Regions from separate parts of the Isoptericola sp. 178 genome, predicted to be linked through region 1. Evidence: predicted binding sites of a transcription regulator. Region 1 holds the regulator's gene; the other holds the start of a gene.
What was found. The regulator HrcA, encoded in region 1, represses chaperone genes, less so after heat shock. The targets are predictions, from matches to a motif close to TTNGCACTCGNNNNNNNCGAGTGCNAA.
Positions count from the first base shown of each region.

Region 2: groL (chaperonin GroEL) is a predicted target of HrcA. The motif match lies at 1,979-2,005, and genes of this name have one in related genera.

Region 1 is NZ_JAUQYN010000003.1:653,671-661,019, forward strand. Features, by position in the region: gene Q6349_RS12265 (16S rRNA (uracil(1498)-N(3))-methyltransferase) at 1-741, opposite strand, end outside; gene dnaJ (molecular chaperone DnaJ) at 752-1,873, opposite strand; gene hrcA (heat-inducible transcriptional repressor HrcA) at 1,923-2,963, opposite strand; gene Q6349_RS12280 (LuxR family transcriptional regulator) at 3,210-6,056, shown strand; gene Q6349_RS12285 (hypothetical protein) at 6,225-6,431, shown strand; gene Q6349_RS12290 (AAA family ATPase) at 6,466-7,349, shown strand, end outside.
Region 2 is NZ_JAUQYN010000002.1:54,419-61,767, reverse strand. Features, by position in the region: gene groL (chaperonin GroEL) at 185-1,816, opposite strand; gene Q6349_RS04915 (LytR C-terminal domain-containing protein) at 2,153-2,854, opposite strand; gene Q6349_RS04910 (DUF3263 domain-containing protein) at 2,936-3,244, opposite strand; gene Q6349_RS04905 (uracil-DNA glycosylase) at 3,436-4,098, shown strand; gene Q6349_RS04900 (SGNH/GDSL hydrolase family protein) at 4,133-4,966, shown strand; gene Q6349_RS04895 (hypothetical protein) at 5,107-5,442, shown strand; tRNA gene Q6349_RS04890 (tRNA-Thr) at 5,500-5,575, opposite strand; gene Q6349_RS04885 (thioredoxin domain-containing protein) at 5,701-6,567, opposite strand; gene Q6349_RS04880 (serine/threonine-protein kinase) at 6,713-7,349, opposite strand, start outside.

The DNA.
Region 1 (7,349 bases):
CACGGCGACGGGACCCGCCGTGGAGGTACGCAGCACGTGCGGGCCGAGCCGTGCCGTCACGGCGCCGGCGTCGGTGAGCGCGCTGACCTCCTCCGTGGAGATCCCGCCCTCGGGGCCGACGACGAGCGCCAGCTCGGGAGGCGCGTCCGCGCCGAGAGCCGGCTCCGGGAGCGCGACGTCGGCGAGCGGTGTCGTGGCCTCCTCGTGCAGGACGACGACGGCACCGCCCGCGGCGACGACGTCGCGCACCCGGGCGGCCAGCGTCCGCGTGGTGACGTGCTCCTCCACCGGCGGCAGCCACGCGCGGCGGGACTGCTTGACCGCCGCGAGCACGGTGGCGGCCCACTTGGCGCGCGCCTTCTCGGCCCGCGGTCCGCGCCAGACGACGACGGACCGGTCGGCCTGCCAGGGCACGACGGCGTCGACCCCGACCTCGACCGCGGCCTCGACCGCCTGGTGGTCGCGGTCGCCCTTGGCCAGCGCCTGCACGAGGGTCAGGCGCACGGCCGGCGCCGGTTCGTGCCGCACGTCCTCGACGCGCAGGGCGACCTCGCCGCCGTCGACCGTCTCGACGACGCCGAGCACGCGGGTGCCCGCGCCGTCGACCACGTCGACCCGCTCACCGGCGCGCCGTCGCTGGACGACGCCGGCGTGCCGCCCCTCCGCCCCGCCGAGGACGTAGGTCGCCCCCGGGGCCAGGGAGGCCGGCACGCCGTGGTCGACGAAGACCGGTGCGCTCACGACGTCGCGCCTAGCGCCCGGCGAACTTGTCCCGCAGCCGCGAGAACACGCCCGGGTGGGCCGCGGCCAGCCGCGGGTCGGGGCGTTCCTCGCCGCGCAGGTTCGCCAGCCGGCGCAGCAGCTCGGTCTGCTCCTCGTCGAGGGAGGTCGGCACCTGGACCTCGACGTGGACGTTGAGGTCGCCGCGACCGTTGCCGTGCAGGTGCCCCACGCCGAGGCCCTTGAGGGTGACGATCTCGCCGGGCTGGATGCCCGGACGCAGGTCGATCTCCTGCTGGCCGTCGAGGGTGGACAGCTCGAGCACGGTGCCCAGCGCGGCCGCGGTCATCGGCACCGGCAGGGTGCAGTGCAGGTCGTCGCCGCGGCGCACGAACGTGTCGTGGGCCTTCTCCCGGATCTCGACGTACAGGTCGCCCGCCGGACCACCGCCCGGCCCGACCTCGCCCTGGGCGGCGAGCTTGATCCGGGTCCCGGTGTCCACGCCCGCGGGGACGTTGACCGTCAGCGAGCGACGCGAGCGCACCCGGCCCTCGCCGGAGCACTCCGCGCAGGGCTCGGGGATGATCGTGCCGAAGCCCTGGCAGGCCGCGCAGGGCGCCGTCGTCATGACCTGGCCGAGGAACGACCGGGCCACGCGCTGGACGTTGCCCTGGCCGTGGCAGACCTCGCAGGTCCGCACGTCGGTCCCGGGCCGGCACCCGTTGCCGCCGCAGGTGCCGCACACCACGGCGGTGTCGACCTGCAGCTCGCGCTTGCCGCCGAACGTGGCCTCGGAGAGGTCGATGTCCATGCGCACCAGCGCGTCCTGGCCGCGCCGGGCCCGCGGCACGGGACCGCTGGCCTGACCGCCGCCGAAGAACGTCTCGAAGATGTCCTGGAAGCCGAAGCCCTGGCCGAAGCCGGCTCCGGCGCCGCCGCCGGGTGCGCTCGGGTCGACGCCCAGGTCGTACTGCTCGCGCTTCTCGCGGTTCGACAGCACCTCGTAGGCCCGGGCGACGTCCTTGAACCTCTCCTCGCCCTCGGCACCCGCGACGTCGGGGTGGAGCTCGCGCGCCATGCGGCGGTAGGCCTTCTTGATCTGCTCGGGAGTGGCGTCACGCTCGACGCCGAGGATCTCGTAGTAGTCGGTCACAGGTCTCTCTTCGGTGACGTGGAGAAAGTCTGGTCAGGGATACCGGTGGTCAGTTCGGCAGCACGCGGGACAGGTAGCGTGCCACGGCGCGGACCGAGGCGATGGTGCCCGGGTAGTCCATGCGGGTGGGGCCGATGGACCCGAGGGAGGCGACGGTGTCGCCGTCGCTACCGTAACCGGAGGCGACGACGGAGGTCTCGGTGAGACCGTCGAGCCGGTTCTCGTGCCCGATCCGCACCCCGACCCCGTCGGTCGCCATCTCGGTGAGGAGCCCGAGCAGCACCACCTGCTCCTCGAGCGCCTCGAGGACGGGGCTCAGCCCCTGCTCGAACGTGGCGCCGGACCGGGCCAGGTTGGCCGTGCCGGCCAGCACGATCCGCTCCTCGCCCTCCTCGCCCAGCGTCTCGACGACGAGGTCCGCCACGGCCTGGGCCACGCCGCTGAGGCGCGGGCCCACGGACTCGACCACGCCGGCGAACACGCCGGTCAGGTCGGCGAGGCGCTTGCCGGCGGCGGCCGCGTTGAACCGGGCCCGCAGCTCGCCGAGGGTGCCCTCGTCGAGGTCCGTGCCGGCATCGGTCCCGTCCGGTCGCACCGGCAGCTCGCAGTAGCGCTGCTCGACGCGGCCGGTGTCGGTGATGACCACGACGAGGATCCGGGAGTCCGCCACGGGCACGAGCTCGAGGTGGCGCAGGCCCGACCGCCGCAGCGACGGGTACTGCACCACGGCGACCTGTCCGGTGAGCTGGGCGATCAGCCGCCCGGCACGGGTCAGGACGTCGTCGAGGTCGATCGCCTCGGACAGGAAGGTCTCGATGGCCCGCTTCTGGGGCACGTTGAGCGGGCGCACCTCCGCGAGCCGGTCGACGAACACCCGGTACCCGGCGTCCGTGGGCACCCGGCCGGCCGACGTGTGCGGCTGGGCGATGTACCCGGCGTCCTCCAGGGCGGCCATGTCGTTGCGGATCGTGGCCGGGGAGACACCGAGACGGTGACGCTCGGTGAGCATGCGCGACCCGACGGGTTCGCGCGTGGTGACGTAGTCCTCGACGATGGCGCGCAGCACCTCGAGCCGACGTTCCTCGCTCACTTCTCGACCTCCCCTCGCTCGGCGCCCCGGGGGGTTTAGCACTCTCCAGGGCTGAGTGCCATCTTACGCGGTTCGTGCGACGGTCCGGCGTCACCCGCCGTCACCGGTGAGGTACGTCATGCCCGCCCCCCGTCGCCGGGCCCCGTCCCCGGGTGCTGTCGGCGCTCGTCCGCCCGCGGCACCGCCGGACCGGGGCGGTCCGCCCCGCCCGAGGCGTGCCGCCCCGGAGGCTGGCAGCATGTCCCCATGAGGGTCAGCCAGGTCCCCCTGGTCGGGCGCCGGCCCGAGCTCGCCGCGCTGCGCGAGGCCCTCGACGGTGCCACGCACGGCGCGGGGCGATGCCTCGTCGTGGCCGGTGAGGCCGGGATCGGCAAGACGCGTCTCGTCGAGGAGCTCCTCGACGGCGTCGACACCGGCACGACCCTCGTGGCCCGGGGCCAGTGCGCCGACTCCGGCGCGGGCCCCGTGCCCTACGCCGGGCTCGACGGCGTGCTGCGGGACCTGGTCGGCGCGCTCGGTGAGGAGGCGGTGCTGGACGCCGCCGGCCCCGCGGCGGACGCCCTCGGCGTGATCCTGCCCCGGCTGGTGACCGTGCGGCCCGGCGTCGACGGCGGCCGCGTACCGGAGGTGCTCACCGACCTGCTGACGACGGTCTGCGCCCGCCGGACGGTCGTGGTCGTCGTCGAGGACCTGCACTGGTCCGACGACGTCACGCGGACCACCGTCGCGCGGCTCGCCCGCGCCGCCCCGTCCACCCACCTGCTCGTGCTGGTCACCTACCGCAGCGACGACGTCGGCCGGCGCCACCCGCTGCGCACCACCCTGGCCGAGCTCGACCGGGCTCGGCTCGCCGAACGGGTCGAGGTGCCGCGCCTCGCCGACCCGGAGGTCGTCGAGCTCGCACGCGCCGTGCTCCCCGACGCACCGGCCGGCGCGGACCGGACCGGCGCCGGGGGCCTGGGCGAGCTGGTCGAGCGTGCCGAGGGCGTGCCCTTCTACGTCGAGGAGCTCGCCTGCTGCTACGACGGTGACATCCCCGTCTCGCTGCGTGACGTCCTGCTGCTGCGCTACGCGGGCCTGTCGGAGGCGGCGCAGGCGTTCTGCCGGGTGGTCGCCGCCGGCGGGGTCCGCGCCGGCCGTGACGTGCTGGCCGCCGTCCTGGGCGACGAGGCGCTCGAGCGGGCCGAACCCGCTGCGCGCGAGGCCGTCGACGCCCTGGTCCTGCAGGCCGACCCCGACGGCTACGGGTTCCGTCACGCCCTGATGCAGGAGGCCGTCGAGGCGGAGCTGCTGCCCACCGAGCGGCGGCGGCTGCACGCGGCCTACGCCGAGGCGCTGGCCACCGGTCCGGCCACCGTGCCGCGGCTGGTCGAGCAGGCCGACCACTGGTGGCACGCCCGTGTGCCGGACCGCGCCCTGGCCGCCGCCGTGACCGGCCTGGACGCCGCCGCGAACGACGTCGCCCCGGCGGCTGCCGTCCGGCTCGGGGAACGGGCTCTCGAGCTGTGGGACACCGTGCCGGACGCGGCGGACGTCACCGGGACCACGCACCACGACCTGCTCGTGCGCGTCGCCGAGGCCGAGACCGTCGCGACCCACGTCGACCGGGCCCTGGCGCTGGCGCGTCAGGCGTTGGACGAGTGGCCGGCCGACGACCCCGCGGGCCGGGCCCGCACCCTCGGGCTCGTGGCGGTGCAGCAGCTGCGCGCGGGCGACGTCGCGGGCCTGGACCGGACCCGGGAGGCGCTCGCGGCGGCACCGCAGGACGACCTCGGGACGCTCGCCGGGCTGCTGCGCCTGGACGCCCGCGCCAAGATGCTCGCCGGCCGCTTCCAGGAGGCGGTCGCGGCCGCCGGGCGCGGCTACGAGGCCGCGACGGCCGCGGGCGACCGCTCCACCGCCGCGCTGCTGCTGAACACCAGCGGTCTCGCCCGGCTGAGCGCGGGCGACCCGGGCGGCCTCGACGAGCTCGAGGAGTCCCGCCGCCTCTCCGGGGACGACTGGGCCGGGCGGGCCCACTACTTCACCAACCTCTCCGACCACCAGCTCCGGCTCGGCCGGTTCGCCGAGGCGCTGCGGACCGCCTCGGCCGGTGCCGAGGTCGGCCGCGCCGGGGGATCCGGCTGGAGCAGCCGCGCGATGCTGGAGGGCAACGTCGCCGAGGCCCTCATCGGGCTCGGCCGCTGGGAGGAGGCCGACGCCTGGTACCGGCGGGCCACGAACGAGGTCTCGCCGAGCGCCTGGGCCGTCTACCTGGCCGAACGATGGACGTGGCTCACGCTGTGGCGCGGGGACGTCGAGACCGCCCAGGCGATGGGGCGACGCCACCGGGCCGTGTGGCTGCGGTTCGCCGAGGTGGAGATGCAGGTCCGGGGTCGGGCCCCGGCCACGCTGGCCGAGCTGGCCCTCGCGCGCGACGACGTCGACGACGCGCTCGACCTGGTCCGCCACGCCGCCGACCCCGGTCGGCTGTCCGGGGCGTACGCCCTGACGGTGCTGGCGGTCGCCGCCCGGGTGCTCGCCCGGGCCCGCGCGACCGGCCGGGCGGTCGACGTCGGACCGTACGAGGAGGCCCTGGCCGCCGCCGCCTTCTGGCCGACCCACCGGTTGTGGGCGACGGTGTTCGCCGCCGAGCTGGGCCGGACACCGTGGCCCGAGGTCAGCGCGTTCGGTCCCGACGACGGCGCCCCGGCGCACCTGCGCCCCTACGCCCTCGTGCGCGAGGGCGAGCACCGGCTCGCGGCAGGTGACAAGGCTCGCGCGCGCGAGCTGCTCGGTGACGCCGCGGAGGCCGCGCGCGACGTCGGTGCCGGCTCCCTGCTGGCCCGGGCGACCTCGCTGCTGCACGACGCGGGACTCGCGGCACCGACCCGGCGCCGGCCGGCCGAGGCCGGCGCCGACCCGCTGACCGACCGGGAGCGCCAGGTGCTGGAGCTGGTCGCCGAGGGACTGACGAACGGGCAGATCGCCGAGCGGCTGTTCATCTCCCGCAAGACGGCGTCGGTGCACGTCTCGGCCATCCTGCGCAAGCTCGGTGTCACGAGCCGGACCGAGGCCGCCGTCGTGGCCCGGTCCGCGGCGCACCCCGCCTGACCCTCCGGGTACCTCAGACGGGCGCCGCCCCGGGCCGGGGGGTACCTCAGGCCTGTCGAGCGACGCGCCGGCGAAGACCGGTCGGATGCCCGATCCACGCCCCTACCTCAGGGACCGAACCTGGAGTCATCGCGAGCCACCCCGGCCCGCCGACCAAGGAGGGTCACCATGTCCCCGGAGCAGTTCCACCAGATGTACCGCCTGCAGGAGGCCGAGGTCGTCCGCGAGGCCGAGCACCGCCGTCAGGCGGCCGAGCGCGGCCAGCGGACGGCACCGGCGCACCGCCGGCACCCCGCCACGGCTCCGCGCCCCCGCGTGCTGGTGGCCCTCGACCGCCTGCGCATGGCCCGGGCCCGTGCGGTCCGCGCAGCCTGAGGCGTACCGCCCCGGGGGCTGGCAGCATGACTCCATGAGGGTCAGCCGGGTCCCGCTGATCGGCCGCGAGAGCGAGCTCGCGACGTTGCGTGGCCTCCTCGACGAGGCCGCGCACGGCGACGGCCAGTGCGTGATCGTGGGTGGCGAGGCCGGGATCGGCAAGACGCGCCTCGTCGAGGAGCTCCTCGACGGGTCCGCTGCCGACCCGGCCTTCGTCCTGCGGGGCCAGTGCGCCGACTCCGGCGCCGGTCCCGTGCCCTACGCCGGGCTCGCGGGTCTGCTGCGGGACGCCGTCGCCGCGCTGGGGGCCGAGGCCACGCTGGAGGCCGCCGGACCGGCGGCGGACGCCCTCGGCGTCGTGCTCCCCGAGCTGGTCGAGGTCCGGGCGGACGGGGAGGCCGGACGCCTCCCGGAGGCCTTCGCCGCACTGCTCACCACGCTCGCCGGGCGACGGCCCGTCGTGGTCGTGATCGAGGACCTGCACTGGTCCGACGACGCCACCCGCGGCTGCCTGGCCCGCCTCGCGCGCACCGCCCCGGGCCGCCGGCTGCTGGTGGTGGTCACGTACCGCAGCGACGACGTCGGACGGACCCACCCCCTGCGGACCCTGCTCGCGGAGATCGAGCGGGCCCGGCTCGCCACCCGGATCGAGGTCCCGCGGCTCGCCGCCCACGACGTCGTCGCCCTGTTCCGGGCGCACCTCGACGCCGGAGCCGTCGACCTCGAGGAGGTCGTCGACCGCAGCCAGGGTGTGCCGTTCTACGTCGAGGAGCTCGCCACCGGGGTCGGCGTCACCCTGCCGGACTCGGTGCGCGACCTGATGCTCCTGCGGTACTCACGCCTCGGCCGCCAGGCGCAGGAGTTCTGCCGCACCGTGGCCGCCGCCGGGCAGAGCGTCGGGCACGAGCTGCTCGCCGC
Region 2 (7,349 bases), on a different contig from region 1:
CACGGCCTTCCCCCATCGTTGTGGGCATGAAATCTGCGGGCCGGACGTGGTCCGAGGGCGCAGATTTCATGCCCGCAACGTCGAGGGGCTCCACGCACGACGGCGGCCGGCCACCTCCGCAGAGGTGACCGGCCGCCGTCGTTCGCAGCGAGGCGCGGTCAGGACCGCGCCGGACGCGCAGGGATCAGAAGCCCATGCCGCCCATGTCGCCCATGCCGCCGTCACCGGCCGGGGCCGAGGCCGGCTCCGGCTTGTCGGCGACGACCGCCTCGGTGGTGAGGAACAGCGCGGCGATGGACGCGGCGTTCTGCAGCGCCGAGCGCGTGACCTTGACGGGGTCGTTGACGCCCGCGTTCAGCAGGTCCTCGTACTCGCCGGTCGCGGCGTTGAGGCCGTGACCCGAGGGGAGGTTGCGGACCTTCTCCGCCACGACGCCGCCCTCGAGGCCGGCATTGATGGCGATCTGCTTCAGCGGGGCCGAGATCGCCGCGTTGACGATCTGCGCACCGGTCGCCTCGTCGCCGTCCAGCTCGAGCTTCTCGAACGCCACGGCACCGGCCTGCAGCAGGGCCACGCCGCCACCGGCGACGATGCCCTCCTCGACGGCAGCCTTCGCGTTGCGGACGGCGTCCTCGATGCGGTGCTTGCGCTCCTTGAGCTCCACCTCGGTGGCCGCACCGGCCTTGATGACGGCCACGCCGCCGGCCAGCTTGGCGAGGCGCTCCTGGAGCTTCTCGCGGTCGTAGTCGGAGTCCGACTTCTCGATCTCGGAGCGGATCTGCTGGACGCGACCCTCGATGAGGTCGGCGTCGCCGGCACCCTCGACGATCGTGGTCTCGTCCTTGTTGACGACGACCTTGCGCGCCTGGCCGAGCTCCTCGAGCGTGGCGTTCTCCAGCTTGAGGCCGACGGTCTCGGTGATGACCTGACCACCGGTGAGGATCGCGATGTCCTGCAGCATGGCCTTGCGGCGGTCGCCGAAGCCCGGGGCCTTGACGGCGACGGACTTGAAGGTGCCGCGGATCTTGTTCAGCACCAGGGTCGCCAGGGCCTCGCCCTCGACGTCCTCGGCGATGATCAGCAGCGACCGGTTGGTCTTCATGACCTGGTCGAGCAGCGGCAGCAGGTCCTTGACGTTCGAGATCTTCGACTCGACGATCAGGACGTACGGGTCCTCGAGGACGGCCTCCTGGCGCTCCGGGTCCGTCTCGAAGTAGCGGGCCAGGAAGCCCTTGTCGAAGCGCATGCCCTCGGTGAGCTCGAGCTCGAGGCCGAAGGTGTTCGACTCCTCTACGGTGACGACGCCTTCCTTGCCGACCTTGTCGAGGGCCTCGGCGATGAGCTCGCCGATCGCCGGGTCGCCCGCGGAGATGCCGGCCGTGGCCGCGATCTGCTCCTTGGTCTCGACCTCGGTGGCGGCGTTGAGCAGCTGCTCGGTCACCGCGGCGGTGGCCTTCTCGATGCCGCGCTTGACGGCGATCGGGTTGGCACCGGCGGCGACGACGCGCAGGCCCTCGCGCACGAGCGCCTGGGCGAGCACGGTGGCGGTGGTGGTGCCGTCACCCGCGACGTCGTCCGTCTTCTTGGCGACCTCCTTGACGAGCTCGGCGCCGATCTTCTCGTAGGCGTCCTCGAGCTCGATCTCCTTGGCGATGGAGACACCGTCGTTCGTGATCGTGGGGGCGCCCCACTTCTTGTCCAGGACGACGTTGCGGCCCTTGGGGCCGAGCGTCACCTTGACGGTGTCGGCGAGCTGGTTGAGCCCGCGCTCCATGCTCCGACGAGCTTCCTCGTCGAACGCAATCATCTTGGCCATGGGGACTGATCCTCCGCTGTGGCGTGTCGTGGTCTGCCGGTGCCCGCGACGGACGACCCGTCCGCGTGCGTTCACATCACGCACGCGACCGAGCCTCACCGATGGACCGAGTGGGTCACTCCGGTCGGCTGTCACTCGACAGTCGAGAGTGCTAAGACATTATTGGCACTCTCACCCCGAGAGTGCAAGATGTTCGCCCCCGGCGCACAACGGCGCTGCTCAGCGGTGCCCGACGTCGGGACGCCCGGCCCGCACGCCCTCCCGGAACGGCGAAGGCCGGCACCCGCGACGCGAGCTGCGTCGCCGGGCACCGGCCTCGAGCCGTCCCGCTGAGCCCTAGGGCATGTTGTGAACGATGACCAGCACGTCACCGCTGGCGACGGCCACCTGCGTGACGTTCTCGGCCGGGATGCCGAAGGAGTTCGCCACGGCGAGCGCCGTGTCCTCGTCCTCGGCCGTCGCGTACCAGACCGTGTCGACAGCGGGCGGGGTCTGGTCCGACGGGAAGTCGTCCGGGGTGACGTCGGTGTAGCCCTCGGCGATCAGGACGTCCGCGTTGGCTCCGGCCAGCCCCCCGGTCGTCGTCGCGTTCAGCACGCGGATGAAGGCGTCGTAGTTGGGCTCCGGGGCCGGCTCCTCCGCCGGCTCCTCGGTCGCCTCACCCTCGCCCGACTCCTCGCCGGAGCCGTCACCGGACTCCTCGCCGGAACCGTCGCCGGACTCCTCGCCGGAACCGTCGCCGGAGCCGTCACCGGACTCCTCGCCGGAACCGTCGCCCTCGGACGTCTCACCCTCCGCGGAGGACTCGGGCGCCGCGGACTCCTGCTGCGCGGCCGGCGGGTTCTCGCTGCCGCCCGGGTCGTCGGACAGGAACCCCACGACGCCGACCGCCAGACCGGCGAAGACGACGGCGACCAGCAGGAACGGCCAGGCCGAGCTCCACCCGCTGCGGGGCTCGCGGTGGACGCCGACGGGCGACCCCTCGGGACCGCGGACGTCGAACTCGTCAGGCGGGTACGGGTAGTGGCTCTTCGTCACGCCGCACAGGGTAGCGGGTCGGGATGGGTGGAAGGACAGAGCTTGTTCAGCACGCGGCCAAACCTGTTCAGCCGCACCGCGTCAGCCCCGCGAGCCGTCGAGACGGCGCGAGCTGCGGGCCCGCTGACGTGTCGCGCGGAGCCGCCGCAGCCGCTTGACCAGCATGGGGTCGTGGGCCAGCGCCTCCGGGGTGTCGATGAGCGCGTTGAGCACCTGGTAGTACCGGGTGGCCGACATGTCGAACAGCTCGCGCACGGCCTGCTCCTTCGAGCCGGCGTACTTCCACCACTGCTTCTCGAAAGCCAGGATCTCCCGGTCGCGGTCGGACAGCGCCTCGGCGGCGTCCGACGCCGGAGCCTGCGTCGTGGTGTCGACCTCCTGGACCAGCATCTCGCTCATGCGGCCCAGTATGGGTCACTCCGGGCGCCACCTCCGGCAGCCCGGCCCCGCGCGTCGCCCCTCGCCGGCGCCCTGCTAGCGTCGCCGTCGTGGAGACGACGCCGGACCCTGCCGCCACCGCCCCGTCCGCACCGACCGGCGCACCGCCGTCGGCCGCCCCGGCCCCGAGCGATCGCCCACCGCTGGACCGGGTCATGGCGCCGGACTGGGCCGCGGCCCTGGCCGACGTCGAACCGCAGATCCACGCGATGGGCGACTTCCTGCGCTCCGAGGTGGCGGCCGGGCGCCAGTACCTCCCGGCCCCCGCCGACGTGTTCGCCGCCTTCCGGCGCCCGCTCGCCGACGTCCGGGTGCTCGTCGTCGGCCAGGACCCCTACCCCACGCCGGGCCACCCCATGGGCCTGTCCTTCTCCGTCCAGCCGCACGTCCGCCCGCTGCCGAAGTCGTTGGTGAACATCTTCACCGAGCTCGCCGACGACGTCGGCGTCCCGGCTCCGGCGAACGGCGATCTCAGCCCGTGGGCGGACCAGGGTGTGATGATGCTCAACCGGGTGCTGACCGTGGAGCCCGGCCGCCCGGCCTCGCACCGCGGCAAGGGGTGGGAGCAGGTGACCGAGGCCGCGATCAAGGCGCTCGTGGCACGCGGCGGACCGCTCGTCGCGATCCTCTGGGGCCGTGACGCCGCCTCGCTGAAGCCCTGGCTGGGCAGCACGCCCACCGTCGAGTCCGCCCACCCGAGCCCGCTGGCCGCCTACCGCGGGTTCTTCGGGTCGGCACCGTTCTCCCGGGTCAACACCCTTCTCGAGCAGCAGGGAGGGACGCCGGTCGACTGGCGGCTGCCCTGAGCAACTGATCCCGCGAGGGGTGCAGAATGGCCCCGTGAGTTCGCACGACAGCATCCCCCCGTGGTCCCGCTACGTCGCGATCGGCGACTCGTTCTCCGAGGGACTCTGGGACCCGTACCCGTACGACGACGGCACGCGAGCCCCGGCCGGCACGGAGACGACGGCGGTGCAGCGCGGCTGGACGGACCGGCTCGCCGACCACCTGGCCGAACGCCGCGGCGACGAGGTCCTCGAGTACGCCAACCTCGCGATCCGCGGCAAGAAGCTGCGCCAGATCGTGGACGAGCAGCTGCCCGTCGCGCTCGAGATGCAGCCGGACCTCGTCTCGCTCGTCGGCGGCGGGAACGACATCCTGCGCCCCCAGGCCGACCTCGACGCCCTGACGGCGACCTTGGAGGACGCGGTGAGGCGGCTGCGCGCCTCCGGCACCGACGTCCTGATGGGCACCGGGTTCCGGGCCGGCGGCACCCTCAGCTTCACCAGCGGGCGGGTCGGTCAGTACAACGCCACGATCTGGTCGATCGCCCGCCGCCACGGCGCGTACGTGCTGGACAACTGGGGCCTGAAGTCCCTGTTCGACCTGCGGATGTGGTCCGACGACCGGATCCACCTCACCGACGAGGGGCACCGTCGCGTCGCGAACGCGGCGCTGGTGGGTCTCGGCCTCGCACCGGACGACGAACGCTTCGACGACCCGATGCCCGCCGTCACGGCGCCGCGGCTGCGCCAGCGGGCCCGCGAGGACGCCCAGTGGGCGCGGGCGCACGTCGTGCCGTGGGTGCAGCGGCGGATCCGGGGCACGTCGAGCGGTGACGGCCGCACGCCGAAGTGGGCCTCGCCGAAGCCGTGGCCTCCGTCGGAGCGCTGACCGCGCCGGAGGGTCGGGTGCTCACCGCACGGAGGCAGCTCCCGGCGCGCGAGTATCGGTGGCGGGGTCCACGGTGAAGAGACGGCCACCACCGTCGACAGGGCGCTGCAGACGGCCGCAGCGCCCGGATTGGACCGACCATGAAGTTGCCCGAGGCCACCGAGGAAGACGTCCGGGTGCAGATGGACGACCTGTGCCGAGCCGGCGCCGTCATCATCGGGACCATCGGCGGATGGGACCCGCCCCCTCCGGGTGCCGTCGCCAAGCTGTCCCGCAGGGATGGGTCGGACGAACTGGTGATCTTCTACGACGAGCGGGGAACCACGCTCGACGAGCAGCGCGAGATCTTCACGGCGGCGTGGGAGGCCATCCGCACGGGGCTCGGCTATCCCGAGAAGTGGGACGTCGTCGAGGGCACCGACCCCGACACGGGCGAACCGGTGCGCTGGCGGGTGCTCTGGCTCTACTGGGAATGAGCTCGCCGGGACGACGGCCCGTCGGTCCGCGTCGTCGCAGACCGACGGGCCGTCGGGTGGAGCCGCCTGTCGGGTTCGAACCGACGACCTTCCGTTTACAAGACGGGAGCTCTACCAGCTGAGCTAAGGCGGCGGGCGGGGACCATCGTACCGATGACGACGACCCGGCCGGGACGTCGAAGGCGTCAGGCCCGCCGCGCCGGTTCCGGTGCGACGGGCCTCACGTCCGGTGCGACGGGCCTCACGCCCACGGCGAGGTCACTCGTCGGCGGACTCGCCCTCGGCGTCGGCGCCGGCGGCACCGTCGCCCTGGACGGCGCTCAGCAGGGCGCCCGGCTGGTTCCAGGTCTCGAAGCGCTCGCCGTCGACCAGGATGGTCGGCGTGCCGAAGCCGCCGTTGGCGTTCGCCAGGTCCGGGTTCGCGGACGCCTCGCTGGTCAGCGAGTACACGTACTGGCCGAACGTGCCGCGGGCGGTCCCGTCGGCGATGCCGGCAGCGACGTCGGCCGGGACGCCGGCCTCCTCGGCGATCGACGCCATCTCCTCGTCGCTCAGGCCCTCCGTGTTCTCGGCGGGCTGGTTGACGAACAGGGCCTCGTTGAAGGCGAAGAAGGACTCCGGCGCGCGGTCGGCCACCCAGTAGGCGGCCGAGGCCGAGCGCGTCGAGAAGTCGGTGCCCTGGGACATGCGGTCCAGGATCGAGACGGGGTGGAAGACGACGGTCGCGTCGCCCTCGGTCAGCATCGTCTCGACGTCGGCGGCGTTGATCTCCTCGAACTGGCCGCAGACGGGGCACATGTAGTCGAGGTACTCGTCGACGACGGGCGCTCCCTCGTTCTCACCGCCGGCCACGAGGTCGGACCCGACCGGGATGCCGCCACCCTCCAGCGCCGTCGACGGGACGTCCGCCACCTCGGCCAGCGGGATGTCCTCGACGCTCTTCTTGTCCGCCTCGCCCATGAGGATGAAGACCGCGACGGCGACGAGTGCCGCGATCGCCACGCCGAGTGCCGCGAAGACGATCATCCGGTTGCGGCGGTCGCGCTGGGCCTGCTGCTGCTGGACGGCGAGCGCCTCGGCACGGGCTTCGTCCCGGCGCTGCGACTTGTTCTGCTTGTTGGACATCTCGGTGCGGATCCTTCGGGTCGAGTCGGGCGGGGCGATCCGGCGGCCAGCCTACCCGTGGGCCGGTCCACCCGGAGCGGAGGGCGGGGCGTCCCCGCGCCCCGACGCTAGGGAGCGAACCTGGGGAGATCCTGGGAATCCGGTCTCAGAACAATGACGGCGCGCTGTTCATGGGCCACCACACGATCTCGACGGGGTCGGTGACGAGCTGGGAGTACAGGACCCAGGACCCCACCAGGCAGATCGCCACGACGATCGCCGCCCCCGCCAGCCCGGGGGCGAGGTTGTTGAGGATCCGCCGGGCCCCGTCACGTGCGGTGCGACCGGCCGGGCCGAACCAGGTGGCCAGCAGCGCGACGAGCATCGCTCCGGCCAGCACCACCGAGAACACGAAGGGCGCGTTCCGACCGCCCACCGACCGGGACTCGACGTCCCCCAACGGCGCGACGATCAGGTTGCCGTCGCCGAACAACCAGTACCCGCCCATCGTCGCCAGGAGTCCGACGCAGCCGCCGACCACGGCCGCCGGGATGACACCGAGCGCGCCGAGCACCGCGTGATAGGGCAGCAGCAGACCGGCGACCCAGCCGTCCGAGGACCGCACCCCCTTGCGCTGGCGGCGTTCGTGGAACCGCTGGCCCGAAGTCCCGACGATCCGGCACAGCACCGTCAGGCCGACGAAGGCCCCGAACGCCACGAGCGGGTAGAAGGCCGCGAGCACCACGAACGGCAGCCCCACCGCGAGCGCCGTGCCCCAGCGCCGCGGGTGGACCGGCGGCACG